DNA from 4 places in the Hafnia sp. CBA7124 genome. Region 3 is predicted to be linked to each of the others. Evidence: predicted binding sites of a transcription regulator. Region 3 holds the regulator's gene; each other region holds the start of a gene.
What was found. The regulator PurR, encoded in region 3, represses purine synthesis genes. The targets are predictions, from matches to a motif close to CANGCAAACGTTTGCNTG.
Positions count from the first base shown of each region.

Region 1 (7,827 bases), 2.0 Mb from region 3:
TGGAAGAGGCAATTCCGTCAGCTGACGACTATGATATTTACGGCGTTTACCCTGCGATTGACGCTTGTATTGCGTTGGGTGAAGCTGTGCACTCCCGTTTAAGCGGTGAGATGCTAGAACATGCGATTACAGTCAGTGAAACATCACTGCGTACCGTCGGCATGCTGGAAATGACTCAGGCCGGTCGTGAAATGACCGATGAAGAGTTGAAAGAATTACCGGCAATGCAAGATGAGTTAGACATCCAATGGGAGATTTTCCGCCTGCTCGTTGAATGCGAGGAGCGCGATTTAGAGCTCATCAAAGGATTAAGATCTGACCTGCGTGAAGCAGGTGTCAGTAATATCGGTGTAAATTTAGCGCAATAAGACGGCAAAACGTGATTTAACACCTGATTTGTCGTCCCTTAAGGCTTCACATTCGTACCCCGGTTGTTCTACATTTGGGGGGCGTAAAAAAAGTGGCTATCGGTGCGTGTATGCAGGAGAGTGCTGTCAATCGGCATATCCGTCGCACTCGATGCTTTGCAAACGATAAACACACTGTAAGGATAACTTATGAACAAGACTCAACTGATTGATGTAATCGCAGAAAAAGCTGACCTGTCTAAAACTCAGGCTAAGGCAGCTCTGGAATCTACTCTGGCAGCGATTACCGAGTCTCTGAAAGACGGTGATGCAGTACAATTGGTTGGTTTCGGTACTTTTAAAGTGAATCATCGTAACGAGCGCACTGGCCGCAACCCGCAGACTGGTATGGAAATCAAAATTGCAGCAGCAAACGTACCAGCGTTCGTTTCTGGTAAAGCTCTGAAAGACGCAGTTAAATAAGACCGCGTGATTCACAGCCTGTTTGTGAAAGAAGTAAACAGGGGGGCGTTGACGCCCCTTTTGTTCATCTGTAAACCTGTAGCGGCATTACTGATCGCGGCAGGGCTTGCTGTGACGCTCTCTGGTTGCAGTTCGCAAAACCCCTCCCCTCGTTTTACGGCAACTGGCTATATCGCCGATCAAGGCATGATGCGCATTTGGCGTAAAGACGATCCTCAGCATCAGCCGCAGGCAATTATGAGTGTCTATAGCCCCTTAGAAGGGAAAGGCACGGTAATCAGCTACTACGCCTATCAAGATGGCAAATTGAACCTAGTACGGCAAACTGTGCAGGGCAATGAGCAAAACGTTCTTGAGCTTCGGTTAGATGAGAAGGGCGAAATCAGCTTTATGCAGCGCCAAATTGGCAATCAGCGACAGCTACTCACGTCTGACGATATCGCCCGCAGCCAATACCAGTCCCGCCATATGGTTGAAGTCTCAGAAGCACTGCGAGTCGGTAAAGTTCACCTCATCCAAGGCCGTTGGCAGAATGGTCAGTTCACGAGCTGCGCGGGGGAAACTCAATCTCTGAAGCTAGAAGCGTGGCAGTTGAATTGGATCGAAAGCCGAGCCGCACGTTCGTCTCAGCCTCTCGGGATCGCATGGCTTGATGCGCCAGAAGGCCGCCAGCTATTACTGGCAGCCAATGAAGATTTTTGCAGTTGGGAACCGACGGTAGATACGCTGTAAAGAAAACCGAGAACCACCGTGATGATCCTCGGTCTGGGGATTATTAACGACCGCGCCCGATAGCCCGATAGCCAATATCCTGACGATAGAAACTCTCTTTCCAGCCGACCTGTTTTGCGAGCTGATACGCATTTTTCTGTGCTTGCTCGATTCCATGTCCTAGGGCAGTGACGCACAATACGCGCCCGCCATGAGTCACCACATCGTTGCCCTGCATTTGGGTGCCAGCATGGAAAACTTTCTCGTCCTCTGCTGAAACCGACGGCAGGCCATGAATGACATCACCGGTTCTATAATTTCCAGGATATCCTCCTGCAGCGATCACGACGCCTAGCGCGTCACGTTCATCCCACAGTGACTCTTTCTCGTTTAATTTACCCTCAGCACCGGCTAGGCAAAGCTCTACCAAGTCTGATTTCATGCGTAGCATGATAGGCTGAGTTTCAGGGTCGCCAAATCGACAGTTAAACTCGATAACTTTTGGCTCGCCTTGGGCTGAAATCATCAGGCCTGCGTAAAGAAAACCAGAGTACGGGTTACCCTCTTTCGCCATGCCGTGCACCGTTGGCCAGATCACCTCATCCATAACGCGCTGGTGAATTTCATCGGTGACCACCGGTGCCGGTGAATATGCACCCATGCCGCCGGTATTTGGCCCAGTGTCGCCATCGCCGACCCGTTTATGATCTTGGCTGGTGGCCATTGGTAGCACGTTCTTTCCGTCAACCATGACGATAAAGCTCGCTTCTTCGCCGTCGAGGAACTCTTCAACGACGATGCGATGGCCTGCGTCACCAAATGCGTTGCCTGCCAACATATCGTGAACCGCGGCCTCGGCTTCTTCGAGCGTCATCGCAACAATTACGCCTTTGCCTGCGGCCAGACCGTCGGCCTTGATAACGATAGGTGCGCCTTGGCTACGGATATAGCTAATGGCGGGTTCGACATCGGTAAAGTTACGATACTGGGCTGTGGGAATACGATGACGAGCCAAGAAATCTTTGGTGAAGGCTTTTGAGCCTTCTAACTGAGCGGCTGCCTGTGATGGGCCGAAAATTTTCAGCCCCGCCGCTTGGAACGCATCCACGACGCCAATCACCAGCGGCGCTTCAGGGCCAACAATTGTCAGGCCAATATCATGGCTTTGGGCAAATGCCAAAAGCGCGTTGATATCGGTTGCTGAGATATCGACGTTTTCTAGGGCTGGCTCCAGCGCAGTCCCCGCATTACCTGGGGCTACGTAGACTTTATCTGCTAACGGCGATTGAGCCGCTTTCCATGCTAGTGCGTGCTCACGGCCGCCGTTACCGATAATCAGGATATTCATGCGCTCACCTCAAAAGGTGCGCCCGCAGGCGCACGAAAAACAGAAGAGATTAATAAAGATAAAAATGATTAATGACGGAAATGACGCATATCCGTGAAGATCATGGCGATCCCGTGCTCATTCGCAGCGGCGATGACTTCATCATCACGAATGGAGCCCCCTGGCTGAATAACGCAGGTGATGCCGACGGATGCAGCAGCATCAATACCGTCGCGGAATGGGAAGAACGCATCTGATGCCATCACGGAACCCGCGACTTCTAATCCTTCATCGGCGGCTTTGATGCCGGCGATTTTGGCAGAGTACACGCGGCTCATCTGGCCAGCACCAATGCCGATGGTCATTTTGTCTCGGGCATAAACGATAGCGTTGGATTTCACAAATTTGGCTACTTTCCAGCAAAACAGCGCATCACGCATTTCCTGTTCGGTTGGTTGGCGAGTGGTGACGACGCGCAGGTCGGATTCTTTGACCATGCCTAAATCGCGGTCCTGAACCAGTAAGCCGCCGTTAACGCGTTTGAAATCTAATCCATTTTGGCGAGCATCCCATTCACCACAGGCTAAGACACGCACGTTTTGTTTGGCTGCCAGCAGCTCAAGCGCAGGTTCGCTGATGTGTGGGGCAATAATGACTTCGACAAACTGACGGCTAATAATCGCCTGAGCGGTTTCGGCATCGAGCTCACGGTTAAAGGCAATGATGCCGCCAAAGGCAGAGGTTGGGTCAGTTTTATAAGCGCGCTCGTAGGCATCTAAAATAGAACCACCAATGGCAACGCCACATGGGTTAGCATGCTTCACGATCACACAAGCTGGCTCACTAAACTCTTTCACACACTCCAACGCTGCATCGGTATCAGCAATGTTGTTGTAAGAAAGCGCTTTGCCCTGAAGCTGATTGGCGGTTGCAACAGATGCTTCAGTCACATTCTCTTCTATATAGAAGGCAGCATCCTGATGGCTGTTTTCTCCGTAGCGCATATCTTGTTTCTTTATATAGCTAAGATTCAGCGTGCGAGGGAAGCGGCCAGAAGGTTCTTCGGTATTGCCATAATAAGGAGGAACCATCGTTCCAAAGTAATTTGCGATCATGCCATCGTATGCAGCGGTGTGCTCGAAAGCCTTAATGGCCAAATCGAAACGCGTCGCGTGGGTTAAAGAACCCTCATTGCTATCCATCTCATTAATGATGGCATCGAAGTCACTATTGTTAACCACAATCGCAACGTCTTTATGATTCTTGGCTGCCGAGCGCACCATGGTGGGTCCACCGATATCGATATTCTCAACGGCGTCGGCTAAAGAGCAATCTGGGCGAGCTACGGTTTGAGCGAAGGGATAAAGATTCACAACAACCATATCGATAGGCTTAATATCGTGGTGAGACATAATGTCATCGTCTTGGCCGCGACGACCAAGAATTCCGCCATGCACTTTAGGATGCAAAGTCTTCACTCGGCCATCCATCATTTCGGGGAATCCGGTGTAATCAGAAACCTCGGTCACGGGTAAACCTGCTTCCGCTAACAGGCGAGCAGTGCCGCCGGTTGAAAGCAGCTCAACGCCACGCGAACTGAGCGCCTGAGCAAACTCAACAATACCGGCTTTATCAGATACGCTGAGCAGCGCACGGCGAATCGGACGGTAAACGGAAGCTGAGCTCGTGTTTTGTGAACTGGAATGCATGGTAGTTATATCCCTCGGCTATGGAATCGCAATATAAAGAGCGTTATGTGAATACGGTATGCCCGTTTTATTCAAATAACGCCCCTTCGTTGGAAGAGGTCGAAAGATTTTAGCGCATCCAGATTGTAACGAAAACGTTTGCGTGATGCTCGTCAAATTTGTCACCAATATCGTTCTGTGGATAAGTTTGTGCACAAATGGGTATAAAGCGGGGTTTTGCTGTGGAATGCAGCAAACGATCAATTTAATGAAAATTAAGGGTTGTCAGCCCGCGAGAACTCCCTATAATGCGCCTCCATCGACACGGAACATGTGAATCACTTCACACCGTATCGGCGGTTTCGATAAGAAATCGCAAGAGAAAAAATCCTGAAATTTAGGGTTGACTCTGAAAGAGGAAAGCGTATTATACGCCACCTCGAGTTAGCAAGCTTAGCCTCCTAACTCACTGCTCTTTAACAATTTATCAGACAATCTGTGTGGGCACTCACAAGACAATATCTAACGTCCTCGGACGATAAAATATTAAAGTCTTGAAGAGTGACCAAGCAGTAATTCATTAGTTGAATTATTACGAAAGTTAATTTTCGAGCATCGCTTCACTTGTTGAAGCAAATCAAGCTTTTAATTGAAGAGTTTGATCATGGCTCAGATTGAACGCTGGCGGCAGGCCTAACACATGCAAGTCGAGCGGTAGCACAAGAGAGCTTGCTCTCTGGGTGACGAGCGGCGGACGGGTGAGTAATGTCTGGGAAACTGCCTGATGGAGGGGGATAACTACTGGAAACGGTAGCTAATACCGCATGACGTCTTCGGACCAAAGTGGGGGACCTTCGGGCCTCACGCCATCAGATGTGCCCAGATGGGATTAGCTAGTAGGTGGGGTAATGGCTCACCTAGGCGACGATCTCTAGCTGGTCTGAGAGGATGACCAGCCACACTGGAACTGAGACACGGTCCAGACTCCTACGGGAGGCAGCAGTGGGGAATATTGCACAATGGGCGCAAGCCTGATGCAGCCATGCCGCGTGTATGAAGAAGGCCTTCGGGTTGTAAAGTACTTTCAGCGAGGAGGAAGGCATTGTGGTTAATAACCACAGTGATTGACGTTACTCGCAGAAGAAGCACCGGCTAACTCCGTGCCAGCAGCCGCGGTAATACGGAGGGTGCAAGCGTTAATCGGAATTACTGGGCGTAAAGCGCACGCAGGCGGTTGATTAAGTCAGATGTGAAATCCCCGAGCTTAACTTGGGAACTGCATTTGAAACTGGTCAGCTAGAGTCTTGTAGAGGGGGGTAGAATTCCAGGTGTAGCGGTGAAATGCGTAGAGATCTGGAGGAATACCGGTGGCGAAGGCGGCCCCCTGGACAAAGACTGACGCTCAGGTGCGAAAGCGTGGGGAGCAAACAGGATTAGATACCCTGGTAGTCCACGCTGTAAACGATGTCGACTTGGAGGTTGTGCCCTTGAGGCGTGGCTTCCGGAGCTAACGCGTTAAGTCGACCGCCTGGGGAGTACGGCCGCAAGGTTAAAACTCAAATGAATTGACGGGGGCCCGCACAAGCGGTGGAGCATGTGGTTTAATTCGATGCAACGCGAAGAACCTTACCTACTCTTGACATCCAGAGAATTTGCTAGAGATAGCTTAGTGCCTTCGGGAACTCTGAGACAGGTGCTGCATGGCTGTCGTCAGCTCGTGTTGTGAAATGTTGGGTTAAGTCCCGCAACGAGCGCAACCCTTATCCTTTGTTGCCAGCACGTAATGGTGGGAACTCAAAGGAGACTGCCGGTGATAAACCGGAGGAAGGTGGGGATGACGTCAAGTCATCATGGCCCTTACGAGTAGGGCTACACACGTGCTACAATGGCATATACAAAGAGAAGCGAACTCGCGAGAGCAAGCGGACCTCATAAAGTATGTCGTAGTCCGGATTGGAGTCTGCAACTCGACTCCATGAAGTCGGAATCGCTAGTAATCGTAGATCAGAATGCTACGGTGAATACGTTCCCGGGCCTTGTACACACCGCCCGTCACACCATGGGAGTGGGTTGCAAAAGAAGTAGGTAGCTTAACCTTCGGGAGGGCGCTTACCACTTTGTGATTCATGACTGGGGTGAAGTCGTAACAAGGTAACCGTAGGGGAACCTGCGGTTGGATCACCTCCTTACCTAAAGATAGCGTTAAGTGCAGTGTCCACACAGATTGTCTGATGAAATTAATGAGCAAGAGCACCTGTTGATGTTGTGAGTTTTAAGACTCATGCTGATACGAAACGAGAAGGCGAAAGCTTTGTCGGTATTTTCGTGTCCCCATCGTCTAGAGGCCTAGGACACTGCCCTTTCACGGCTGTAACAGGGGTTCGAATCCCCTTGGGGACGCCATTCCGATAATGAGTGAAAGACATTATCACCCGTTCTAATGAACGAAAAATCTTAAAGATGATTCTAACGAGTCGTGTTTAAGATATTGCTCTTTAACAATCTGGAACAAGCTGAAATTTGAAAGCTTAAGCAACTGTGAGACACACTGACACAGTTTGTATTAAGCAGTCTCTCAATTTTTTGCAATCTTGAATGTTGTCTTGAACCGGTTCGTAACCGCGTTCACTAAAGAGACACCTTCGGGTTGTGAGGTTAAGTGACTAAGCGTACACGGTGGATGCCTAGGCAGTCAGAGGCGATGAAGGACGTGCTAATCTGCGATAAGCGTCGGTAAGCTGATATGAAGCGTTATAACCGACGATTTCCGAATGGGGAAACCCAGTGCAATTCGTTGCACTATCGTTAAGTGAATACATAGCTTAACGAAGCGAACCAGGGGAACTGAAACATCTAAGTACCCTGAGGAAAAGAAATCAACCGAGATTCCCCTAGTAGCGGCGAGCGAACGGGGAGCAGCCCAGAACCTTAATCAGCGTATGTGTCAGAGGAACGGTCTGGAAAGTCCGGCGATACAGGGTGATAGCCCCGTACTTGAAAATGCATATGTTGTGAGTTCGATGAGTAGGGCGGGACACGTGACATCCTGTCTGAATATGGGGGGACCATCCTCCAAGGCTAAATACTCCTGACTGACCGATAGTGAACCAGTACCGTGAGGGAAAGGCGAAAAGAACCCCGGCGAGGGGAGTGAAATAGAACCTGAAACCGTGTACGTACAAGCAGTGGGAGCCTCTTTATGGGGTGACTGCGTACCTTTTGTATAATGGGTCAGCGACTTATATTTTGTAGCAAGGTTAACCGAATAGGG
Region 1 covers NZ_AP017469.1:305,011-312,837, forward strand. Annotated here, with positions in the region: gene CPY98_RS01450 (YjaG family protein) at 1-368, shown strand, start outside; gene hupA (nucleoid-associated protein HU-alpha) at 558-830, shown strand; gene CPY98_RS01460 (DUF1481 domain-containing protein) at 879-1,562, shown strand; gene purD (phosphoribosylamine--glycine ligase) at 1,606-2,889, opposite strand; gene purH (bifunctional phosphoribosylaminoimidazolecarboxamide formyltransferase/IMP cyclohydrolase) at 2,958-4,577, opposite strand; rRNA gene CPY98_RS01475 (16S ribosomal RNA) at 5,203-6,745, shown strand; tRNA gene CPY98_RS01480 (tRNA-Glu) at 6,884-6,959, shown strand; rRNA gene CPY98_RS01485 (23S ribosomal RNA) at 7,210-7,827, shown strand, end outside.
Region 1: the regulator PurR is predicted to act here: its motif matches at 4,705-4,722, upstream of purH (bifunctional phosphoribosylaminoimidazolecarboxamide formyltransferase/IMP cyclohydrolase).

Region 2 (7,827 bases), 2.3 Mb from region 3:
CACCAACAACGAAATCAATCAGGAGCAGCACTACCTTGAGCTGTTAAGTAGCTATCGCGTTGAGGGTTTAGTAGTTAATGCGGTGGGGATGCGTGAAGAGGCGTTATCCAAGCTACAACAGTCTTTGCTGCCAATGGTGCTGATTGATCGAAAAATACCCGACTTCTCCTGCGATATGGTGGGATTAGACAATCATCGCGCTGCCACAGAAGCGACTCGGCATTTAATTGAGCAGGGTTTTGAAGCGGTGATGTTTTTAAGTGAACCACTGGGGTTGGTTAATACTCGGCTTGAGCGTTTGCATGCTTTTCAAAACACGATGGCAGAATGCCCTGAGCTGATCGCCTGCCATGCCGAAGTTGTGCTTAACAAAGGTGAACTTCTGGATCAGGCATTGAGCCAGTTTTGTCATCAGCATCGTGGTATGCGTAAAGCCGTAATGTCTGCCAACGGTGCACTAACCCTTCAGGTGGCTCGCTCCCTGCGTCGTTTAGGCCTTAATTGGGGCAGCGATATTGGTTTGCTTGGCTTTGATGAACTGGAGTGGGCGGAGCTGGCAGGGGCGGGGATTACCACGCTTAAGCAGCCGACCTATCAGATCGGCTACGCTGCGCTTGAGCTATTAGTGAACCGCATTCAAGGCGACGAACAGCCTACCGTTGAGCAAAAATATCCGGGCGAGCTTATCGTGCGGGGCTCCACGTTGCGTTAATTAGGCGGGAGTCCCTTTGCGTAACAAATAGCGATAGGGTGCTTGCTCGGTTTCTTGCGCGATCAGTTGATGATCCATAAAACGACAGAAACCCGGAATATCACGGGTGGTTGCTGGATCATCCGCGATAATCAGCAGCGTTTGTCCATCATCCATATGGCGCACGGTTTTACGCACCATCATCACAGGCTCAGGGCAGCGAAGCCCAAGTGCATCCAGCGTTTTATCGGGATTAGCGAAAAGGTCGGTCATGGTTTTTCTCTGAAGGCCGATTTGCGCAATCGTACTGGCGAAGGGCTACGGCTGAGTGAAGTTTAAAACGCCCCTAGTTTACCTGCTGGAAAATAGTCTGCAAGGGACGTGAACGTTTGCGTTAAAATTAACCATTGCATGTGGAAATTATCGCGGTATCATCCGTGCCGCATCTCAGATACACACATTTTTTATTGGGTTCCCTCACCCCAATCTCCAAAAAGGCCAAAATATGTTTGATTTTACTCCGCAACAGCGGATGAAAGCCCTTTGCTGGCTTTCTGTTTTTCACGTTCTGATTATTACGTCCAGTAACTACTTGGTGCAGTTACCGATCTCGATTTTCGGTTTTCACACCACGTGGGGCGCATTTACTTTCCCGTTTATTTTCTTGGCAACAGACCTCACCGTCCGTGTGTTTGGCGCGCCTTTGGCTCGTCGAATTATTCTGGCAGTTATGGCGCCTGCGCTGCTGATTTCATATTGTATTTCAGCGCTGTTCTTTCAGGGCGAGTGGCAGGGTTTTGCCGCGTTGGGCGAGTTTAATGTGATGGTGGCGCGTATCGCGACCGCAAGTTTCATGGCCTATGTTCTTGGGCAGATCCTTGACGTGCATGTCTTTAACCGCCTGCGTCAGCGTAGCGCGTGGTGGGTAGCTCCGACGGCTTCAACGCTGTTTGGTAATATCAGCGATACCTTGGCGTTCTTCTTTATCGCGTTTTACCACAGCACAGACCCCTTCATGGCCGCGAACTGGGTTGAGATCGCGCTGGTAGACTACACGTTTAAATTGCTGATCAGCCTGATTTTCTTCCTGCCAATGTACGGCGTTATGCTCAACGTGGTTCTGAAGTATCTCTCAGCTAATCGCCAAGATCCGCATCCACAGCTGAATTAAAAAACGTATCGCGATGCCGAGAAGCGCTTTTTCTCGGTATCGTATATGCTGATGTCCCTGAGCTTCGGAGGATGTCATGCCCGCAATTAACGTCAAATACGCCACCGTTGAAGATGTTCACCATCTTTATAACTTACTGCCCGAATTCTCCGTGTTACATAGCCTGCAAGATTTAATTAACCGACTGAATAATAAAGAAACTTGTATATTGGTCGCCTATAAAAATGAAAAACCTGTTGGTTTTAAGTTGGGTTATGCGCTTAGTGACACCACTTTCTATAGTTGGTTAGGTGGTGTACTTCCTCACTCTCGCCGCGACGGAATAGCCCAAGTCCTATTGCATACACAGGAAGATTGGGCTTTAAATCATGGGTATCAGCGTATTGAAGTGAAAACCAGAAACTGTTTTCCAGCTATGCTGATAATGCTCATAAAAAATGGCTACCAGTTATCTGAGCTAGAAGTAGCTGACAACATAGCCGATAACCGAGTCCGACTGGTGAAGTGTCTGACGCACGGAACCAATGATAAGTAGCGAAGCTACAATATGTTACTTGCATTTAGTGCACCGATAAGGTGCGATACGTTTATTGGTCAATCGAGACGTTAGGACAATAGAAGGAATTACCATGCGTAATTTAGTGAAGTTTATGGGAGTGGGGTTGCTCGTGGCAGGACTTGCCGCGTGTGATGGCCAGTCAACTGATAACACCACCTCTGCGGCCAAAGGATCTACGTCGGTAGAAGCTAGCGTACCTGCCGGAGAGAACATTAGCCTGCTCAATGGAAAAGTGACCTTTACGCTGCCGGCTGGCTTAACTGACCAAAGCGGTAAGCTAGGCTCTCAATCAAACAGCATGCATGTTTACGCGAATAAGAGCGGTCAGCAGGCGATCATTGTGATTATGGCTCCGTTACCGGCAGACAGCCTGAGCACATTGAGTGGTCGTTTGGTTGAACAACAGAAATCTCGTGATCCAAGCCTGAACGTGCTTTCCGATAAGAGCATTGAAGTGAGTGGGCAGCAAGCTCAGGAAGTGAATAGTCTGCAAACGGCCAAAGGCCAAGTTTCCTATTCCAGCATCGTACTGGCTAAAGCCGGCGATCAGTTGATGACCATGCAGGTATCTCTGCCGGGTGAAAATCAGCAGGAAGCGGCTAATATTGCCAACGGTGTGATTAACACTCTGAAGATTGCCGAGTAATTTTTTGCAAAAGCCCTCCCTGTGCAGGGAGGGCTAGAATGTTAGTTTACTACGCCGTTAACCATCTTCTGCGTAACCTGTTGCCCACTCGCATTCTGCGCGCTTAACGTGGCATTTACACTAGGCTTAAGCGGTGCATCACCGGTCAGTACGCCTTGTAATCCTAGCTGCATATTGACGTCTCCTTTAATCGGCAACGCTGGCCATCCCCATTCAACTAGTTGATCGGCAGGGACTGCTTTCCCCTTAAGATCCAAGCTGAGCTGGCGTCCAGACTGCGTGAGCGACGCGGTGGCTTCCAAAATTCCCTTTTGTGATAACGCGCTGAGTTCAGTGACGCTAATTTGCTGGTCGTTTGCGTTCAGACTAATAGAAAGCCGTTGCAGATCGACCTTATTAAACGTTGCGCCGCTAGCGTTGAAGGTTGCTTGACCGTCCCATAGCCCAAATAGGCGGTTATGGACTAAGCGAATGTTGCTGCCAAAGCCATCCAGAGCGGTGATTTGGAAAGGAAACTCAGGGTTGATATCGACTATCAGATTTCGGCTGCTGGAGAACTTGGTGACGATCACATCGTTTAGCCAAGTCGGCAGCGGTGCTTGCCAGATATCACGCCAGTTTTGCGGTAGCGTATATTCCAAGCCAACGAGCGTAATTTCATCGAGGGTAAGTTGTTGGTTACTGCGCAACCAGCTGCCGCTTGCTCTAAGCAAACCGCCTTCCCAGCGAGTGCTTAACTGTTTTATCGCCACTCCCGCATTCGAAAGATCGGCGCTAAAGATAGGCTCAACAAAGTGCACATTGCCCACGATGATATCGTTAGCATTAAAGGCGATAGTCCCTTTATCACTTTGCCAATTGCCGTTGTTCCACGTTACACCGTTCAATTCTGCGTCTAAATCACTGAGTGCCCAGCCAGCCCCTTCCAGCTTGGCGTCGGTAATACTCATTTTTCCCAGCGTGATTGCCGGAAGTTGCTTCAGCGGCGCAAAGAAAGCGTCTAGAGATTGGCTAGTCTGCCAGTGGAGATTACTTAGGCGTAAGTTATTGATGACCCAGGTTCCATCGGCTTTGCGTATGCCGTCACCGGTGGCTTGGCCTTGGGCAAATTCAGCGCCAGCGTTGATTATTGTGAGTTGACCCTGTTTATCACTACCTTGGATCAACACGTTCTGTGCAGGAATATCATTTAGCGTTAGTTTGCCTGCGCTGAACTGAAACTGGTTGTTCTTGCCAAAGATTTGCCCTGAGACGGGCTGCCACGGTGAAACATAGCCGTTGACCTGAGACGCGTTAATTTTTTGTTGGGGCTCATTTTGTTGCACCTGCATATTGAGCATGCGCAGGCTCTGGGCCTGAATTGGCAGTGCAGTTTGAGCCGTGGCTGAAAGTGTTAGCGATCCATTTTCGAGCGTGACGCTATCGAAATCTTTCGGTTCGGTTAGCTGGCGTACGCTGAGCGATAAACTGATTTTTTCAGCGCGTAGAAAAGGAGGCTGACCAACGTTAGCGAGCGTGACATCGTGTAATGTCATTTCAGCGGGATCGCGAATATCGTGGTGTATTTTTCCAAGCGACAATCGATATTGGGTATTTTCATTCACCCAAGTGCTGATGTGGCGGGCGCCCCATGTGGTTTGTGCAATCACATAAGCCACAATACCCAGCGCGATGATAATCGCGAGCAGGATTAAAAGTAGTTTTCCAATAAATTTCACGGCATTAGTCCTTCAGGCCAAAGGTACTTTAGTTTATGCCGTATTAAGTAGGATGGCTCAAGGGATGAAATGTAAACACCAATAAAAAAGGCCGAATGCAGAAACATCCGACCTTTTTCAGCCATTTATGCGGTTTTAATCTTCGTGTGGGAAAACCAGATTTAAGACAATGGCAGTAATACCGCCAGCCGCAATGCCTGAAGACAGCAGAGTTTTCATCCAATCCGGCGCGAATTGTAAAATCAACGGCTGCTGAGAAACCCCTAAACCAACGGCTAAAGAGAGCGCCATAATCATAATGGCGCGGCGGTTTAATGGTTCACGCGAGACAATACGCACGCCCGATGCTGCGATAGTGCCGAACATGACGATGGTAGCGCCTCCCAGAACGGGCTCAGGGATGTGCTGTACAAAACCCGCCACCGCAGGGAACAGACCTAAAACAATCAGCATGAGGGCGACCACAAAGCCCACATAGCGGCTTGCGACACCGGTTAGCTGGATAACACCGTTATTCTGGCCAAAGCAGGAGTTAGGGAAGGTATTAAATACCGCCGACAGCATCGAATTCAGCCCGTTGGCGAGAACGCCCCCCTTCAGTCGCTTCATGTAGAGCGGGCCAGAAACGGGCTGCTCGGATACGTCAGAGGTCGCCGTAATATCGCCGATGGTCTCTAAAGACGTCACCATAAAGACCAGCATCAGCGGGATCAGCAGATTCCAGTCAATGCCCAAGCCATAATAGAGCGGCGTTGGCACCATCAGCAGCGAGGTGGTTTTTTCCATATTGCTGGTGTCTGGCAGCATCCCCATCGCCCACGCCAACGCGTAGCCAACGGCCATGGCGATCACCAGTGAAGAGACACGCAGATAAGGGTTGCGCTGGCGGTTAAGCAAAATAATGACCACCAGAACTGAACCGGCTAGCATCAAATTACCCGGCGCACCAAAGGTGTGATCGTTCATGGCGCTGTAGCCACCGCCAATAGAAACCAAGCCGACCTGAATCAGCGATAAACCGATGATCATGACCACCACACCAGAGACTAATGGCGTAATAATTCGGCGTGCTAGGTGCAAGAAACGCGACAGGATAATCTCGGTGCAGGAAGCCAGCATTAGCGTTCCAAACAGCGTTGCCATCATCGTTGGGATATCAGCGCCGCCGTTTTTCAACGCCATTCCGCCCATAATCAGAGGGCTAACAAAGTTAAAGCTCGTTCCCTGAATAGACAACAAACCCGAACCCACAGGGCCCCAGGTTTTAATTTGCAAGATAGACGCCAGCCCTGAGGCAAATAGCGACATGCTGATAATGTGTTGCGTGTCCTGTGCTGGAAGACCTAATGCCTGACAAATCAGTAGTGCGGGCGTAATAACCGCCACAAACATGGCGAGTAAATGTTGGCAGGCAGCGAAAAGGGTTTGCGGGAGAGGTGGACGGTCTTCGAGACGATATATCAGCTCACTTTTGGTTGGCGCGGTAGCGCTAGGCTTCGCGATTGAAGAGTGAACTTGGTCGAACTCAGTGGATGGCGTGGTCATAATCCATATTCCAGAAGCAACAATGCACGCATTTTAATGATAGTTGTCACAAAAGCAATCGGTTGCGTATAAATTTACCTAAAAAGGATGAGACTTTTGGATCGCATTTTTTGCTAAAGAAACTTGCCCAAGAGTTACGTTTTGCTTTCTAATTAAGCGTTTATCATTTTTAGATAACAGAGAGAAAATTATAATTATTTGAAATAAATACAATTATTACATGGAGTAATAAAATGATTCATCTGGACGTATACGGTACGCTAGTCGCGGCGACCTTGGTGCTTCTGCTCGGGCGCCAAATGGTACAAAAAATCCCTTTCCTAACGAAATACACGATTCCTGAACCCGTTGCTGGCGGCTTGCTGGTGGCGCTCGGTTTCCTGTTGCTTAAACAAACCACGGGCTTTGAGGTCAGTTTTGACATGTCCCTCAAAGATCCGTTGATGCTCGCCTTTTTTGCCACCATCGGCCTTAACGCAAACTTAGCGAGTTTGAAAAAAGGCGGCAAAGCGTTAAGCATTTTTGTTTTTGTCGTTGTGGGGTTACTGCTGGTACAAAACGCCATTGGTATTGGCATGGCGAAAATGCTGGGGCTTGATCCTCTGATGGGGCTATTAGCGGGCTCCATTACGTTGTCCGGTGGACACGGTACGGGCGCGGCGTGGAGTAAAGTTTTCAGCGAACGCTACGGGTTTGAGAATGCGACTGAAGTGGCCATGGCATGTGCCACCTTTGGTTTAGTGCTTGGTGGATTGATTGGCGGGCCAGTGGCTCGTTACTTGGTGAAGCATTCGTCTACGCCCAACGGAACGCCGGACGATACTGAAGTCCCAACCGCGTTTGAAAAACCCTATAGCGGCCGTATGATCACGTCGCTGGTGTTAATTGAGACGCTGGCTTTGATTGCGATCTGTTTAACCGTAGGCCATGTCATCGCTGATTTTCTCCGCGGGACGACGTTCGAGCTGCCAACGTTTGTCTGCGTATTGTTCGTTGGGGTTGTACTGAGTAATACGATGCATGCGGTTGGTTTCTATCGCGTGTTTGAGCGTGCGGTATCGGTGCTCGGAAACGTGAGTTTGTCGCTGTTCTTGGCTATGGCGTTGATGAGCTTAAAACTGTGGGAACTTGCTTCTCTGGCGCTGCCGATGTTGGCCATTTTGCTGGTTCAAACGCTGGTGATGGCGCTGTACGCTATTTTTGTTACCTATCGAATTATGGGCAAAAACTATGATGCAGCGGTGCTAGCCGCAGGCCATTGCGGTTTTGGCTTAGGCGCAACGCCAACGGCGATTGCTAACATGCAGGCGATTACCGATCGTTTCGGCCCGTCGCATTTGGCTTTCCTGGTAGTACCTATGGTTGGTGCGTTCTTTATCGATATCGTTAATGCGATTGTGATCAAGCTGTACCTGATGCTGCCGGTATTTCCTGCGGTGATGGGGTAGTTTTCGATTATCACGATCTGACCCCACCCCTCCCTTTCTCAGGGGAGGG
Region 2 covers NZ_AP017469.1:31,444-39,270, forward strand. Annotated here, with positions in the region: gene CPY98_RS00150 (LacI family DNA-binding transcriptional regulator) at 1-712, shown strand, start outside; gene tusA (sulfurtransferase TusA) at 713-964, opposite strand; gene CPY98_RS00160 (7-cyano-7-deazaguanine/7-aminomethyl-7-deazaguanine transporter) at 1,197-1,862, shown strand; gene CPY98_RS00165 (GNAT family N-acetyltransferase) at 1,939-2,397, shown strand; gene CPY98_RS00170 (DcrB family lipoprotein) at 2,492-3,067, shown strand; gene CPY98_RS00175 (AsmA family protein) at 3,109-4,785, opposite strand; gene CPY98_RS00180 (NCS2 family protein) at 4,921-6,330, opposite strand; gene gltS (sodium/glutamate symporter) at 6,564-7,778, shown strand.
Region 2: the regulator PurR is predicted to act here: its motif matches at 6,382-6,399, upstream of CPY98_RS00180 (NCS2 family protein).

Region 3 (7,827 bases):
CGAAGGCAAACCCGGCAAGGAAAATGCTGAGGCTTGCGCTGATGGCACCCGCGGAGGCATTGAGATCCTGCTGCATCGCACCAAAAGCAGGAAGATACATATCAGTGGCCAGATATCCCAGCATGCTCAATCCGGCCAGATAGAACATGAAAAATGATGAAGTTCGCATTATTTTGACTCGTTATATATTTGTTGCAGAATGAATGTGTGACGCGTGGAGTGTAGCGATCTCTCTAATTACTTGTGAAACGCTAATATTTGCTATCATGGATGAAAAATTTTGAAAGCAAGAAAAGTGAGGTAGCGCACATGTGGTCGGAATACTCCTTAGAGGTTGTTGATGCGGTTGCAAGGACGGGAAGTTTTAGCGCCGCAGCACAAGAGCTGCACCGAGTGCCGTCTGCCGTGAGTTACACGGTACGCCAATTGGAAACTTGGCTGGCAGTGTCACTGTTTGAACGACGTCATCGCGATGTTGAACTCACCGAAGCTGGCGCATTTTTTGTTGATGAAGCGCGAACTATTATCAAAAAAATGAATTCCACCCGCCGTCAGTGCCAACAGGTGGCAAATGGCTGGCGTGGACAGCTAAATGTTGCCGTCGATCGTATCGTTAATCCCCGTCGAAGCCGCCAATTGGTGGTCGATTTTTATCGTCATTTCCCTGATATGGAATTAATGATCCACCCCGAAGTGTTTAATGGCGTATGGGATGCCTTAGTCGCCGGACGCGTAGAGGTGGCGATAGGGGCGACGCGTGCGGTTCCGGCCGGAGGGCGTTTTTCTTTTCGCGATATGGGATTTCTACGCTGGCATTGTCTGGTGAGCCCCGATCACCCGCTGGCAAAATTGGAAGGCGAGTTAAGTGATGACAAAATTCGCCCTTTTCCTGCCTTGTGTATTGAAGACACATCTCGAGATCTGCCTAAGCGCGATACATGGCTATTAGATAATCAGCGACGCCTAGTGGTGCCTGATTGGCAGTCAGCCTGCGATTGTTTAGAGAATGGGCTTTGCGTAGGCCTGATGCCCGCGCACATGGCGGAACCGCTGGTGCATTCGGGTAAGCTGAAGATCTTACAATTGGCTCAGCCGTTTCCTGATAGCGCCTGCTGTGTCACTTGGGAAGACCATACCCGCTCACCGGCCATTGATTGGTTACTGGATTACCTCGGTGATACTGAAACGATGAATCAAGAGTGGCTCAGCCCTGAATAGGGTTTTAGAGCATGATGATTTGGCCGTTTGGCGGAACGTCGTCTTCGTCGTGTGTCACTAGCAGGGTGGCAATATTAGCCTGTTGTAATTCGCCAAAAACCCATTGGCGAAACTGTTGCCGCAGCGATTTATCAAGCTTGGAAAAAGGTTCATCCAATGCCACCGCGCGAGGGCGAGAAAGCAGGGTGCGCAACAAACTGATTCTGGCGCGCTGGCCGCCAGATAGTTCATCGGGATAGCGAGATGAAAACTCAGCCATGTCAATTTTCTCTAATGCCTGCGTGACCTGCTGATGCTGTTCTTCTTTGCCGATGTTTTCAGGTAAGGCGAAAAGCAGGTTTTGTGTAACGTTTAGGTGGGGAAACAATAAATCATCTTGGAATAGCAGCCCGATTTTTCGCTGATAGGCAGGAAGTTCAGTCACATCATGACTATCGATCAGCACTTTTCCCTGCGTTGATAGCGGGGCGTGAGCATGCCCCGCCATAGCCAGCAATAAGCTCGATTTCCCGCAGCCGCTAGGCCCCATCAGCGTGAGTATTTGTCCGCCTTCTACGCGGGTATTCAACGCTGAAGTTAGCGGTCTATCATCGAGATAAACCTGGAATTGCTCAAACGCTAAAGCCGTCACAGTTTTTTGTTCCTTGTCAGTATGAATGGCAAAAATAGCGCGATACCGTAAACCAAAAGTGGGATGAACGTTTGCCACAGAGCCGCAACGGCGGCCATGCGGCGATCGATACCGGATGCATAAGCGACGGTTTCCGTTGCCAACGTGGGGAAGCGCCCAGCGCCTAAACCCAGCGTGGGTAAATATAATCCTATGCTAACCGCGAAACCTAATGCGACGGAAAGCGCCAATGGCTTACTCAATAATGGGATCTTGATGCGCCAGAAACAGGTCCAAGGCGACTTTCCAAGTGATTGTGCGGTATAGATCAGCCGCGGATCGAAAGTCTGCCACGTGCCGCTGAGGCTAAGAAAAAAATACGGAACGATAAACACCATATGAGCAAAGATCACGCTGGGCAGCAGACCAATCACATCCAACCAAGCGGCCATGTGCTGCAAGCCGAAAATTAGGCTGATTTGTGGAGTCAACAGCGGGGCGAGCAGAAACCATGAGTTTGTATTTCTACGCGTATAAAATTGCCATTCCAAAAAACCAACGCACAGAAGTAAACCTAACAGATTCGCCACACTCGCAATGAGCAGACTATTTATGATCGGAGTACTAAGCTGATGAACGCTGGTAAGCCAATAATCATAGCTCCACTGTAGTGGAAAAGAAGACGAGAAAGGCCAACGCCATGCAACCGACCACACGAAGAGTACCGCATAGGCGCCCAGCGTTAACACAATACCCATTGCCCAGAGTGGGGTAAGCGGCATGCGCCACGTGCTGCGCCTTTGTCCATAAGCGTTGCGGCAATATGTTAACCAGCTCTTTTCAGCATATCGCCACGCACCAAAGCTGGCTAATGTGATAACAATAAGTAGCAGCGTACCAGCAGCGGCTAAAGATTGATGCCCCATCGAGGGTTCGCTTATCCATTGCCAAACTAACAACGCCAAGGTTGTGGGCTGCTGTGGCCCCAATAGAATCGCAATATCTACGGTGGATAGGCCAAAGGCGAGCACACAAAACAACGGCAAACGCAGAGCCACAAGTATTTGCGGAACTAATAGCAACCACCAGGCTTTCTCACTGTGGTAACCCAATGCGTTAGCAGCCTGCATCTGGCGAGCGACATCAATTCGACCCGCGATGTTAAACGCCATCAAAAATAAAAAAGGTGTCTCTTTGATCACCAATAAAAGAATTAAGGATAGGGCATAAGGGTCATTGACGATTGGCCAATCTGGCGGGCGCACAAAACCCGTAAATGTTGGGGATATAAGCCTGAGTAGCCAACCTGAGGGGGATAACAGCAGTATGAGACCGGTCGCCAGTGCAATATGCGGCATGGCTAAAATCGCACTCGAAATAGCGCGAGCGGTGCAGCTGGCGCGCTGTATAACCTGACTGCAAAGCGCTAATGCCAACCAAAGTGATATTAACGTCGCGGCGATTGCACTCCATAAGCTCAGGCCAACTGAGCGCATCAAACCTGGCCATTGGAGTAAAAGCGTCCACGGCTGGATGAAGGTGTTGAAAGAGGAAATGTCAGACAGCGGCTGAGTCAGTGCCAAGAGCGCTGCCAATATTGGCAACGCTCCTGCTATGAACAGCCCAACGGGGAACAGCGCTAAAAGAAAAGGGCTGTTCTTCATCACTTAGCGGCGATAGTCCAGATATGGGCCATCGGCAACGGAGCGGCGTTCCACCAGTTTTGGATGCACCTCGATCGTTTGAGAATCTTCACGCTTGCTCACGATACGGTCGAGTAGCATGTCAAAGGCCATTGAGCCCAAACGCTCTTTCGGCTGATGGATGGTGGTCAACGCTGGTGAGAAGTAGCGGGCGTTGCGCACGTTATCATAACCGATCACCGATATATCCTGCGGTACACGCAAGCCCATCTCATCGGCGGCACATATTGCGCCCATCGCCATGATGTCCCCACCCACAAAGACCGCCGTTGGGCGATTTTTTTGCGACAGAATTTGATGCATGGCTTTGTAACCGGATTCTGGCTCGAAATCGCCTTCTACCATCCACTCATCACGAGCGGGAATGTTGGCTTCTTGTAGGGCTTTCAGGAAGCCGCGTAGGCGACCTCCGCCGGTGTTACGAGAAAGCTGACCGGTAATCGCCCCAATATCACGATGACCACGTTCAATTAAATAGCGGCCGGCTAAATAGCCACCTTCGAACGCATTATCCTGAATGGCATCGGTAAAATCACTGCGTTGTGTCCCCCAGTCCATCACCACCATTGGAATATTGCGGTAGTCCTCAAGGGTTTGCAGCAGATTTTCTGGGTATTCAGAACACATCACTAATAATCCATCGACGCGTTTTTGCGCCAGCATCGCTAAATAAGCTTTTTGCTTTTCAGGGTTGTTGTGAGAGTTACATAAAATGAGCGTATAGCCTTGGCTGTAGCAGGCGTTTTCAACGGCCTCAATGACCTCAGCAAAATAGGGCGCCTCGCTGGACGTCGCCAGCAAACCGATCGATTTGGTGTGGTTAACTTTCAGGCTACGGGCGACGGCGCTGGGAGAGTAGTGCAATTCTTTAATTGCTTCCCAAACCGCGGTCTTGGTCTCTTCTGCGACAAAACGCGTCTTATTAATAACGTGAGACACTGTCGTGGTTGAAACGCCCGCGCGTTTTGCCACATCTTTAATCGTTGCCATGAAACAGATGACTCCTAAGCTAATGTAACTATGACATAGCTATTGTGTTAATCGTTTGCTTACGTACATCAAAATACACTGATTACAATCGCATCAAAGAGAGGAATATGCGGATATATCAAGCGCCAGCCTATTCTTTTACGTTATGAAAGCTGATACGTAGCAGTAAACCGTAAATTTTGGCCTATAAAATGCAAAAGGGGAAGTCAAAATTGTGTGTTAACAGAAAGAATAATCGAAAGTTTTACTGCGTGCGATCCCATTTAAGGTATGTGAAAATGATTTCACACACTTTCTGCAAGTGTTTATGTATAATCAAAATTGATCTGATAACGAAATGCGGGAGAAGAAGAAATGGAAACCGATCTGAAATATTCTCTAATGACAACGGTCGCAGCACTGGCTGTGATTGTTATCTTTAGTTTTGTTGCTGCGCTACATTGATTTATCGCTAAGTTTTTTATCGATAGCCATTAACATGGCTAAAACAAAAGGCGGTCAGTTGACCGCCTTTTTCATGTACGTCACTCAGCAAACTTATGCCAAGTTTTTCGCCACGAATTCCCAGTTTACCAGAGCCCAGAAGTTCTCCAGATATTTAGGACGCGCGTTGCGATAGTCGATGTAGTAGGCGTGTTCCCAAACGTCCACGGTCAGCAGTGGTTTGTCACCGTTGGTCAGTGGAGTTGCAGCGTTTGAGGTGTTTACAATCGCCAAAGAACCGTCTGCTTTTTTAACCAGCCAAGTCCAACCAGAACCGAAGTTGCCAATGGCAGATTTAGTCAGTTCTTCTTTGAATGCATCAAATGAACCAAACGCTTTGTTAATGGCTTCAGCCACGGCGCCAGTTGGTGCGTTGCCACCTTTTGGTGACAGGCAATGCCAGTAGAAGGTGTGGTTCCAAACCTGAGCAGCGTTGTTGAAGATACCGCCAGTAGAGGTCTTGATGATCTCTTCCAGTGATTTACCTTCGAACTCAGTGCCTTTGATCAGGTTGTTCAGGTTTACCACATAGGTATTGTGATGCTTACCGTAGTGGTATTCCAAGGTTTCTGCGGAGATGTGCGGTTCGAGTGCGTTTTTTTCGTATGGTAATGCAGGTAATTCAAAAGACATTGCTCTCTCCTATTATTGCTCTATTTTGCAATGAAACAGTTACACGTAAGTGTTTTATGTTTCATGCATCACACCAACGTTAATGTCAGTGAGCGGGTTTTTAAAATTGAAACGATCTTGTTGTGCTCTTGTTATGGGGATCGATTTTAGCAAGTTTTGAATCTAATAACAGGCAAAATTTTTGTTTTTGGTTATCAATTGGCGATTTGTGCACCATTCGTTCAAAACGGCCACAGAACATAAAATAAGGGGAGGGGATAATACAAAGATGGGGTAAATCTAAATGATAGGGATTATCACAAAATGCAATGAATCCCTACCATAAGTCTGTTTAACAATGATCTTCTGCTATTAACGAATCGTTTTTGGCGTCATCACGCGGCGAGCGCCAACGTAGTGTCCTTGCCAATAATCGTTATCTAAATAGCTGATCCGAATTTGTTCGCCGGTGCGAGGTGACTGAATGAATTTTCCCTCACCCATATAAACACCCACATGGTCGGCGGCACCCCGATTATTAATACGGAAGAAGACCAAGTCGCCTTTTTGTAGCTCTGTTTTTTTCACCGGAGCCGCATCACGCAGATGATACATTTCATTGGCGGTACGAGGGATCTTGATGCTCAGTAAATCCTGATAGGCGTAATAAACCAATCCACTGCAATCGAAGCCTGTGCTTGGTGACGCACCACCCCAACGATACGGTTTTCCTACCTGATTCATCAGCTTATTCATCGCCGTTTGCTTAGCATGCTGGTAACGCTTTTTATGCTGAGGACTCAGACGAATGGGTTTGCCATCAACGATTTCAATATTGTTTTGATTCAGCTTGAGCTTGGCTAATTCACCTTTGCTGCTTCTGCCATGGCTATTCAATTCACCGCGCTGGCGGCCATAGGTTTTTTTATTACTTACGCGAGCCAACGTAGCGGTGGAATGTGAGCCGCTTTTCTTGGCGCTGGATTTTGTCTTAGGGTTAGAAATAGATGCTAGTACCGCTTTATCTATTTTTTTGCTATTTGCTTTATTGCGCGCGACTTCTCTATTTTTGGCAAACTTAGTAGCGAGAGCGCTAGGCTGAGTTGTCGCTGATTTTTTAGTCGTTTTGCTCTTTTGTTCTAACGATTTTTTATTTTTGGCTGTCGTTGTAGGCGTCGCTGTTTTTTCTTTTTTGCTGGTAGCTGGTTTTCGTTTTTTACGATCGGCAGATTCGCTACTTGTCGCATGCGACTTTCGCTGATCGGCAACGACTTTATGCCCCGGAGAGGCATTCGCTGCATTAGCAAATAGCTGTGTAAACAGCAGAACAAAGAGCGCGATATATAGACGCATCGATAGGTTCCAGGCTTTGTCCCAAGCAAAAAACATGGCAAACAGTATTAAATAAACAGCCGCAACAAAACAGCATTCATTTCTGCTATTTATATTCTCTTTGTGACTAAATGTTACGATGATTGAATCAGATGCTGTTTTATTCACAAAACGCTGCATATCTGATCATGTGCAAAACGGATATAGCATAGCACGTTTTTAGATTAAACTGAGCTTACGCTGTGACGGTGTGTTGAAAATCAGATAATAGCCACACAAAAGATGGCGTTTTTTTCTCAGAGCGACACTCGGTACAATCCAGTACAATAATTCGATATGCACTTGCATGCTGTAGGCATAACACTGGCTAGAGGAAGTAAACTAAAATGACAATGACCACCATTGAAAAAATTCAGCGCCAACTGGCTGAAAACCCGATTATTTTGTACATGAAAGGCTCACCTAAATTGCCAAGCTGTGGCTTCTCTGCGCAAGCAGTTCAGGCATTGTCAGCCTGTGGTGAGCGTTTTGCCTATGTAGATATTCTGCAAAATCCAGATATTCGTGCTGAATTGCCAAAATATGCGAACTGGCCAACCTTCCCACAGCTGTGGGTCGAGGGTGAACTGGTTGGCGGCTGTGACATCATCATTGAGATGTACCGCGCTGGCGAATTGCAGCAGCTGATTAAAGAGACTGCGGCGAAGCATCCTGCACAGGAAGAACAGTAATCGTTGATGATTATTGTGAGCAAAATAAAGGCGCCTAAGGGCGCCTTTATTATTTATCGCGTTAACTTATAAACAAAAAATCTTACACCGACTCGATGTTCAGTAAGCAAGAGCGGTGGATTATTCGGTGGCTTCTTCTGGTGCAGGT
Region 3 covers NZ_AP017469.1:2,333,032-2,340,858, reverse strand. Annotated here, with positions in the region: gene punC (purine nucleoside transporter PunC) at 1-169, opposite strand, end outside; gene punR (DNA-binding transcriptional activator PunR) at 310-1,218, shown strand; gene CPY98_RS10760 (ATP-binding cassette domain-containing protein) at 1,223-1,849, opposite strand; gene CPY98_RS10755 (ABC transporter permease) at 1,846-3,492, opposite strand; gene purR (HTH-type transcriptional repressor PurR) at 3,496-4,521, opposite strand; gene CPY98_RS21110 (YnhF family membrane protein) at 4,876-4,965, shown strand; gene sodB (superoxide dismutase [Fe]) at 5,059-5,637, opposite strand; gene CPY98_RS10735 (C40 family peptidase) at 5,989-6,969, opposite strand; gene CPY98_RS10730 (Grx4 family monothiol glutaredoxin) at 7,335-7,679, shown strand; gene rnt (ribonuclease T) at 7,800-7,827, opposite strand, start outside.

Region 4 (7,827 bases), 680 kb from region 3:
GTATCAGCGTCTGAATCCACAGATCGATATGGGACAGCGTACGCCGCAAACCATCGGTGAAGAATTGCTGGATTATCGTAATTACCTTGAAATGGAAGTAGAGGTTAACCGTGGTTCAGATGGTTGGCTGCGTGCTGAAAGTGGGGCGCTGTCAACGGGCGAAGCTATCGGTACCGGTATGTCCATTCTGGTCATGGTGGTTCAGAGCTGGGAAGAAGAATCTCGCCGCCTGCGTGGTAAAGATATTTCGCCATGCCGACTGCTATTCCTTGATGAAGCAGCGCGTCTGGATGCGAAATCCATTGCGACGCTGTTTGAGCTGTGTGAACGTCTGGAAATGCAGCTAATTATTGCGGCACCAGAAAACATCAGCCCAGAAAAAGGCACTACCTATAAACTGGTGCGTAAAGTGTTCAATAACACTGAACATGTGCATGTTGTGGGGTTAAGGGGCTTTGCTCCTGAGAAAAGTCCTATAGAATCAGTGGCTCAAGAAGAATCTGAGACATAATTTCTTGTAAATTCCGCATACTGAAATCATTATTAACGCAAACGGCCTTCAAATAAGGCCGTTTTTTTTGGCAGAATATAGCCAGTGACGTATCATCATATAATTAACGTGCAATGTCTGGGTTGTTGACGCACCAACCGACAGTGAAACGGCAAAATGTCATTTCTATTTGTATAATTAAGCTAAGGCTCCGAAACTCGGTGTCTATGAGCTAACTAGGGAGCAAGGGATGGTGCTGAATAACAGATTCCGTCTAAGCCATATGGTTGTCGGTGGTTCAATAGCAATGAGTGCATTGGCGCTGAGCGTAATGCCAGCCTATGCAGACGTAGCTAAACAACCCGTGGTTTCAGTGGCGACCATGAGTGTACCTCAATCGCGTTCGGCGCTGTTGTCGCAGCTTCCACAGGGCGTTTCACTGCGTTATTTGAACCAACTTTCTTCGCTCTACGCTGCGAATCACATGCAGCCAATGTGGCAGGATCGTACGGCGGTTCAACAATTTCAACAGCAGCTGGCTGAAGTTGCACTCTCTGGCGTTCAGCCTCAGTTCACCCAATGGGTTCAGGCGCTAACTAATCCCGATGTCAGTGGCATGGCGCGTGATGCCGTCTTATCTGATGCGATGCTGGGCTACCTGCAATTTGTCTCCGGCGTGACCGCAACCAAAGGTAGTTGGCTATACAGCTCGGTGCCTTATGCAATGGCAGAGCCGCCGACAACGCTGGTAAACAACTGGCAGTTGTCGATCCGTGATGGTCGTTTGAATACCTTTGTTAAATCGTTAGAGCCTGCACATCCTCAGTACGCTGCGATGCATAAAGCGTTAAAAAATCTGTTAGCGGATGCGCGCCCTTGGCCTGTGGTGAGTGACGGGCCGAGTTTGAAACCGGGCGACCTGAGCGCGGATATGCCTGCGCTGCGTGAAGTGTTACAGCGTACTGGAATGTTGGAAGGCGATGCTATCGTGAAGCCAACGCCGGTGCCTGACGCACAGCCGCTGCAATCTCCTGCGAGTCAGGATCCTAATGCGGTGATCAGCCCATCAACCACCGCAGTGACTGATTTGACTAAGCAACAACCATCACCAGAGGCTGAGCCAGCCAAAGCAGCATCCGTTTCGGTGATCGATAACCGCTATACGCCTGAGCTCGTTGAAGCCGTGAAGCGCTTTCAGCAGTGGCAGGGGTTAGCCAGCGACGGGGTGATTGGCAAGCGTACGCGTGAGTGGCTGAACGTATCACCGCAAACGCGTGCTACTTTGCTGGCGTTGAATATACAACGTTTGCGTATTTTGCCGGGGGAAGTGAATACCGGCATCATGGTCAATATTCCTAACTACTCGTTGATTTATTACCAGAACGGCGCAGAAGTACTTTCATCGCGAGTCATTGTAGGGCGCCCAACGCGTAAAACGCCGCTGATGAATAGCGAACTGAATAACGTGGTGGTTAATCCACCGTGGAACGTGCCAACAACGCTCATTCGTGAAGATATCATTCCTAAAGCTATGCACGATCCTGGCTATTTCGATCGTCACGGTTATCGCCTTTTTTCTGGATGGAGTAGCGATGCAGAAGTGGTTAATCCTTATATGATTGACTGGGCGTCGGTGTCGCCGCGTAATTTCCCGTATCGAATTCAGCAAGCGCCAGGGGCGAATAATTCGCTAGGTCGCTATAAATTTAATATGCCAAGCCAAGATGCTATTTATCTGCATGACACGCCAAACCACGGATTATTTGAAAAAGATATTCGCGCGCTGAGTTCAGGTTGTGTCCGCGTTAATAAAGCTTCGACGCTGGCAAACATGCTTCTTCAAGATGCGGGTTGGAATGACGCGCGAGTTTCGTCTGCTCTGAAAGAGGGGAATACGAAATATGTGCCGATACGTCACCGTATTCCTGTTCGCCTCTATTATCTGACAGCATGGGTTTCGGAAGATGGTAAGCCGCAGTTCCGCACAGATATTTACAATTATGATGACACTGTACGTTCAGGGGCAAAAATCGCCGCACAAGCCGAGCGGCTTTTTCAACTCTAGCAAGCAGTTAGCAAAACCATAGTTTTTGTAATGTTGTAAATGATAGCCATAAAAATCTGTGATAACCCGCCAACCTTGGCGGGTAGCGGGTTGACTCGATCTTCCATGGCGGTTATGGTGCCTGACGGTGCGCTTTGGTGCGTGATTTTCAGACATTTTGCCGAGTACAACTTATCTCATGGATCCAATTAATATTCATCGTCGCAAGTGGTTGGCTTTAGGTGGCGCTGCTATGGGAATGGCAATGCTACCAGGGCAAGCGTTAGCAACGCTTTCTACACCACGTCCTCGTATTTTATTACTCAATAATTTAAATACCGGTGAACAACTTAAGGCTGAGTTCTTCGACGGTAAAAACTATATTCAGGAAGAATTAGTTCGCCTGAATCATTTGTTCCGCGACTATCGTGCGAATAAAGTAAAAAGTATTGACCCTCGCTTATTCGATCAAATTTTTCGTTTGCAGGCGATGATTGGCACGCGTAAACCGATTCAGCTTATTTCCGGCTATCGTTCTCCACGTACCAATAATGAATTACGCGAGCGTGGCAGCGGCGTGGCGAAACACAGTTACCATACGCTTGGTCAGGCGATGGATTTCCATATTGAAGGTGTTCAGCTAGCCAATATTCGTAAAGCCGCATTGAAAATGCGAGCGGGTGGCGTTGGATATTATCCGCGCAGTAATTTCGTACATATTGATACCGGCCCCGTTAGAAATTGGTAATGGCGCTTTAAGACGGTATTATTAGGTAGTCAAAGAGATCCTAAACGTCGGCCTTTGCCGGCGTTTTTTATATTGGGGCAAACATGAAATATAAAATCATTCCCGTTACTGCATTCCAGCAGAATTGCACTGTTTTATGGTGCGAGCAGACGCTTCAGGCCGCGATCGTCGATCCGGGCGGTGAGGCAGCAAAAATTCAGCGGGAAGTTGAAGCGCTGGGTTTAACGGTGACTCAAATTCTGCTGACCCACGGGCATTTAGACCACGTGGGAGCTGCTGGCAATTTGGCGAAAAGCCTAAATGTGCCAATCTATGGCCCGCAGGAAGAAGACCAGTTTTGGCTGGAGGGGCTGCCTGCTCAGAGCAAAATGTTTGGCCTCAGTGATTGTGAACCCTTGGTGCCTACCCGTTGGTTAAATGACGGTGATACCTTGCAGGTTGGTAATGAGATTTTGCAGGTTTTCCATTGCCCTGGTCATACGCCGGGTCATGTGATTTTCTTTAATGAGCAATCACGCTTGGCGCAGGTTGGCGATGTGTTATTCAGCGGCGGTGTCGGGCGTAGTGATTTTCCCCGTGGCGACCATCAGGCATTGATTAACTCAATTAAAACTAAACTGTGGCCACTGGGCAATGATGTTGCGTTTATTCCAGGTCACGGACCCATGTCGACTTTTGGCCAAGAGCGCCAGACTAATCCGTTTGTTCGCGATGAGCCTGCGGTTTGGTAGCGTCGTTGTAAATGTTATTTGCAGCATAAAAAAGGAGCCTTTCGGCTCCTTTTGTCGTTTCAATATGCGTGTTTATTTCAATACGGCGACAATGGCTTCACACAGCGGTGCCATATTGTCAGGCGTCATTCCTGCTACGTTGACGCGGCCAGAGTTTACGGCATAAACGCCAAATTCATCACGCAGGCGGATCACCTGATCTTTGGTGAGTCCACTGAATGAGAACATGCCGTTCTGCTTAATGATGAAGCTGAAGTCTTGCTCAGCGCCTTTTTCCTGCAGGGTGTTAACGAACAACTGACGCATACGTTGAATGCGTTGACGCATGTCAGTGAGTTCTTGTTCCCAAATAGTACGCAGGGCTTCATTACCCAGAATAGTGGCTACCACAGAACCACCGTGCGCTGGTGGGTTTGAGTAGTTAGCGCGGATGGTCGCTTTAATCTGGCTGAATGCTTTATCGGCGGTTTCACTGTCAGCGGCAACTAATGTGCAAGCACCAACACGCTCGTTGTAGAGGCCGAAGTTTTTAGAATATGAGCTCGCAACCAGCAATTCGTCATGCTTGGCTGCGAAAATGCGCAGACCCTGAGCATCTTCTTCTAAACCGTTGGCGAAGCCTTGGTAGGCGAAGTCAAACAGCGGTAACCAACCTTTGGCAACAGACATTTCTGCCAGCGCTTCCCATTGTTCTGGCGTTGGGTCAATACCGGTTGGGTTATGGCAGCAACCGTGGAATAGAACCACATCACCGGCTTCTGCTTGCTCTAAGCTGTTCTGGAGGGCTGCAAAGTCTAACTGATGATTTGCGGCATCGTAGTAATCATATTCGCGTACTTCAAGCCCTGCGGCGTTAAATACGCTTTTATGGTTAGGCCAGCTAGGATTGCTCACCCATACGCGCTTAGCTGAAGTTTTATTGGCAATAAAATCGGCTGCCACACGCAGAGCACCAGTCCCACCTGGGGTTTGAGCCGCATGAGCACGTTTGTCCTGAATGATTGGGCTTTCTTTACCAAACAGTAATTCCAGCGTGCAGGTAGCGAAAGCAGGAATACCATCGATGCTCAGATAGTTTTTCGTGGTTTCGTTTTCCAGCAGATACTGCTCAGCTTTTTTAACGCTGGTCAGAACCGGTGTTTTACCTGTTTCATCTTTATAGACGCCAATACCTAAATTGATTTTGTTAGTACGGGCATCGGCACGGAATAAATCGGCAAGACCTAAAATCGGATCCGCTGGTGCGGCTGGGATATTTTCAAACATGTAAGAGCTTCCATGTGTGGGATTGAGCCAGAGAACCCTCAGGTTACCGCTACGCCGCGAGCTTGCCAACCGTTTGCCACAAAAAGAATACAAAGTTGTTACCTGAATGCTTCAATGCCGATAAAAGCACCAAAAATAAGAAGAAAACCAGAAAATCAGGCAGAAAATAGGGGGGTAGAATACGGTCAAAAAACGGGGAAGGGTAAATTATCAGTGATGGATAGAGTCAAATCCTAGACAACAAAAAGCAGAGCCGAAGCTCTGCCTTTGATTCTCTTCTGCTACAACCGCGAGGTTGCCGTCAGATTAGAACTGGTATACCAGACCAACTGCTACGATATCGTCAGTTGCGATGGCGTTAGCTTTGGTGAATTCGTTGTCATCCAGCAGGTTGATTTTGTAATCAACGTAGGTAGACATGTTTTTGTTGAAGTAGTAAGTCGCGCCGACATCAACGTATTTAACCAGATCCTGGTCGCCACCGTTGAAGGTTGCGCCATTTGCAGCGTATTGACCCAGATCTTTACCTTTTGACTGCAGGTAAGCAACGGATGGACGCAGACCGAAGTCGAACTGGTACTGTGCAACAACTTCGAAGTTCTGAGTTTTGTTAGCAACACCGGTAGAACCGAATGGAGTCATGTTGCGAGTTTCTGCATACATAGCTGCCAGGTATACGTTGTTAGCGTCGTATTTCAGACCAGCGGTCCATGCATCAGCTTTGTCACCACCAGCGACGTTGCTGCCAGCCTGACGGCCCAGAGCGGTTTGCTGATTAGTACGGTCAGATGAAGAGTACGCTGCACCAGCGCTGATGCCCATACCGAAATCGTAAGAGGTAGACAGACCGTAGCCGTCACCGTTCTGCTGCTGGTAGCCACGGCCGTTGTTGCTTTCGGTCGCGCTGCCGTTTTTGCCCTGGTACTGAGCGGCGATGTTCAGGCCGTCAACCAGACCGAAGAAGTTGTTGTTACGATAAGTCGCAACGCCGTTGGTACGGCCAGTCATGAAGTTGTCGGTGTTGGTGTAAGAGTCACCACCGAATTCTGGCAGCATATCGGTCCATGCTTCAACGTCGTAGATTACGCCGTAGTTACGACCGTAGTCGATAGAACCTGCATCACCGAATTTCAGGCCCGCAAAGCCCAGACGGGTTGCGTTTTTAGAAGAGCCGTTGCTTTCGGTGTTGTTTACTTTGATGTTGTATTCCCACTGACCGTAACCAGCCAGTTGGTCAGAGATCTGAGTTTCGCCTTTGAAGCCGAAACGAGCGTAAGACTGGTCGCCGTCTGAACCTTTGTCGTCAGAGAAGTAGTGCAGACCGTCAACTTTACCGTACAGATCCAGCTTGTTACCGTCTTTGTTATAGACTTCAGCTGCGTTTGCTGCACCGGCTGCTAACAGCGCTGGGATCACTACTGCAAGAATATTGCGTTTCATCATTGTTACCCTCTAAAGGAGTTATTTTTTTTTTGACACCTGCCACTGCCTAATTTAATTCTGCGCGGAACTATTTCATCACTTACGGAACTAAAAGAGAAAGTATGGTGTCTTCCTGTGTCTGCATCGCAGTGTTCCATTCACTAGAGCGATAATCTACATCGAAAATGATACAAAACTATAATTCGAGTAACAGAACGCAAGAATGTGTTTCAGAATGTAAAAGTTTGGGAACTTTGTGACAGGGGTCTAAGTTTAAAAAAGAGAGGGGCCAGCATTGCTGGCCCCTTTTTTGTGATCAAAACGTTGAAATGTTGTTTTATTACTTAATTAGAAGGTTGCGTTTCTTGGGGTGCGTGGGAACGGGATCACGTCACGAACGTTTTGAACGCCGGTCACATAGGCGATTAAACGTTCAAATCCAAGGCCAAAACCAGAGTGAGGCACGGTGCCATAACGACGAAGATCGCGATACCACCAATAATCTTCTTTATTTAGGCCCATTTCTTCTAAACGTGCATCCAGAACGTCTAAACGCTCTTCACGCTGAGAACCACCGATGATCTCACCAATGCCTGGTGCCAACACATCCATTGCAGCAACGGTTTTGCCATCTTCGTTCATACGCATATAGAACGCTTTGATGTCTTTTGGATAGTTTTTCACCACCACCGGCGCTTTAAAGTGCTGTTCAGCCAAATAACGCTCATGCTCCGAAGACAGGTCAACACCCCAGTAGACTGGGTTTTCGAAGGTTTTGCCACATTTAAGCAGAATATCAACTGCGTCGGTGTAATCCACCTGAGCAAAGTCGGAGGTGACAAAACGCTTCAGGCGATCGATGGCGTCTTTGTCTACGCGCTGAGCGAAGAATTCCATGTCATCGGCACGCTCATCAAGTACGGCTTGGAAGACGTATTTCAACATTCCTTCGGCAACGCCTGCGATATCGTCGAGATCCGCAAAGGCAACTTCAGGCTCAACCATCCAGAATTCAGCCAAATGGCGGCTGGTGTTGGAGTTTTCTGCACGGAACGTTGGACCAAAGGTATACACCTTAGACAGCGCACAGGCGTAGGTCTCGCCGTTTAGCTGGCCGGATACGGTC
Region 4 covers NZ_AP017469.1:1,651,738-1,659,564, forward strand. Annotated here, with positions in the region: gene mukB (chromosome partition protein MukB) at 1-511, shown strand, start outside; gene ldtD (L,D-transpeptidase) at 741-2,555, shown strand; gene CPY98_RS07615 (YcbK family protein) at 2,734-3,282, shown strand; gene CPY98_RS07620 (MBL fold metallo-hydrolase) at 3,366-4,013, shown strand; gene CPY98_RS07625 (amino acid aminotransferase) at 4,086-5,279, opposite strand; gene ompC (porin OmpC) at 5,586-6,722, opposite strand; gene asnS (asparagine--tRNA ligase) at 7,050-7,827, opposite strand, start outside.
Region 4: the regulator PurR is predicted to act here: its motif matches at 5,342-5,359, upstream of CPY98_RS07625 (amino acid aminotransferase).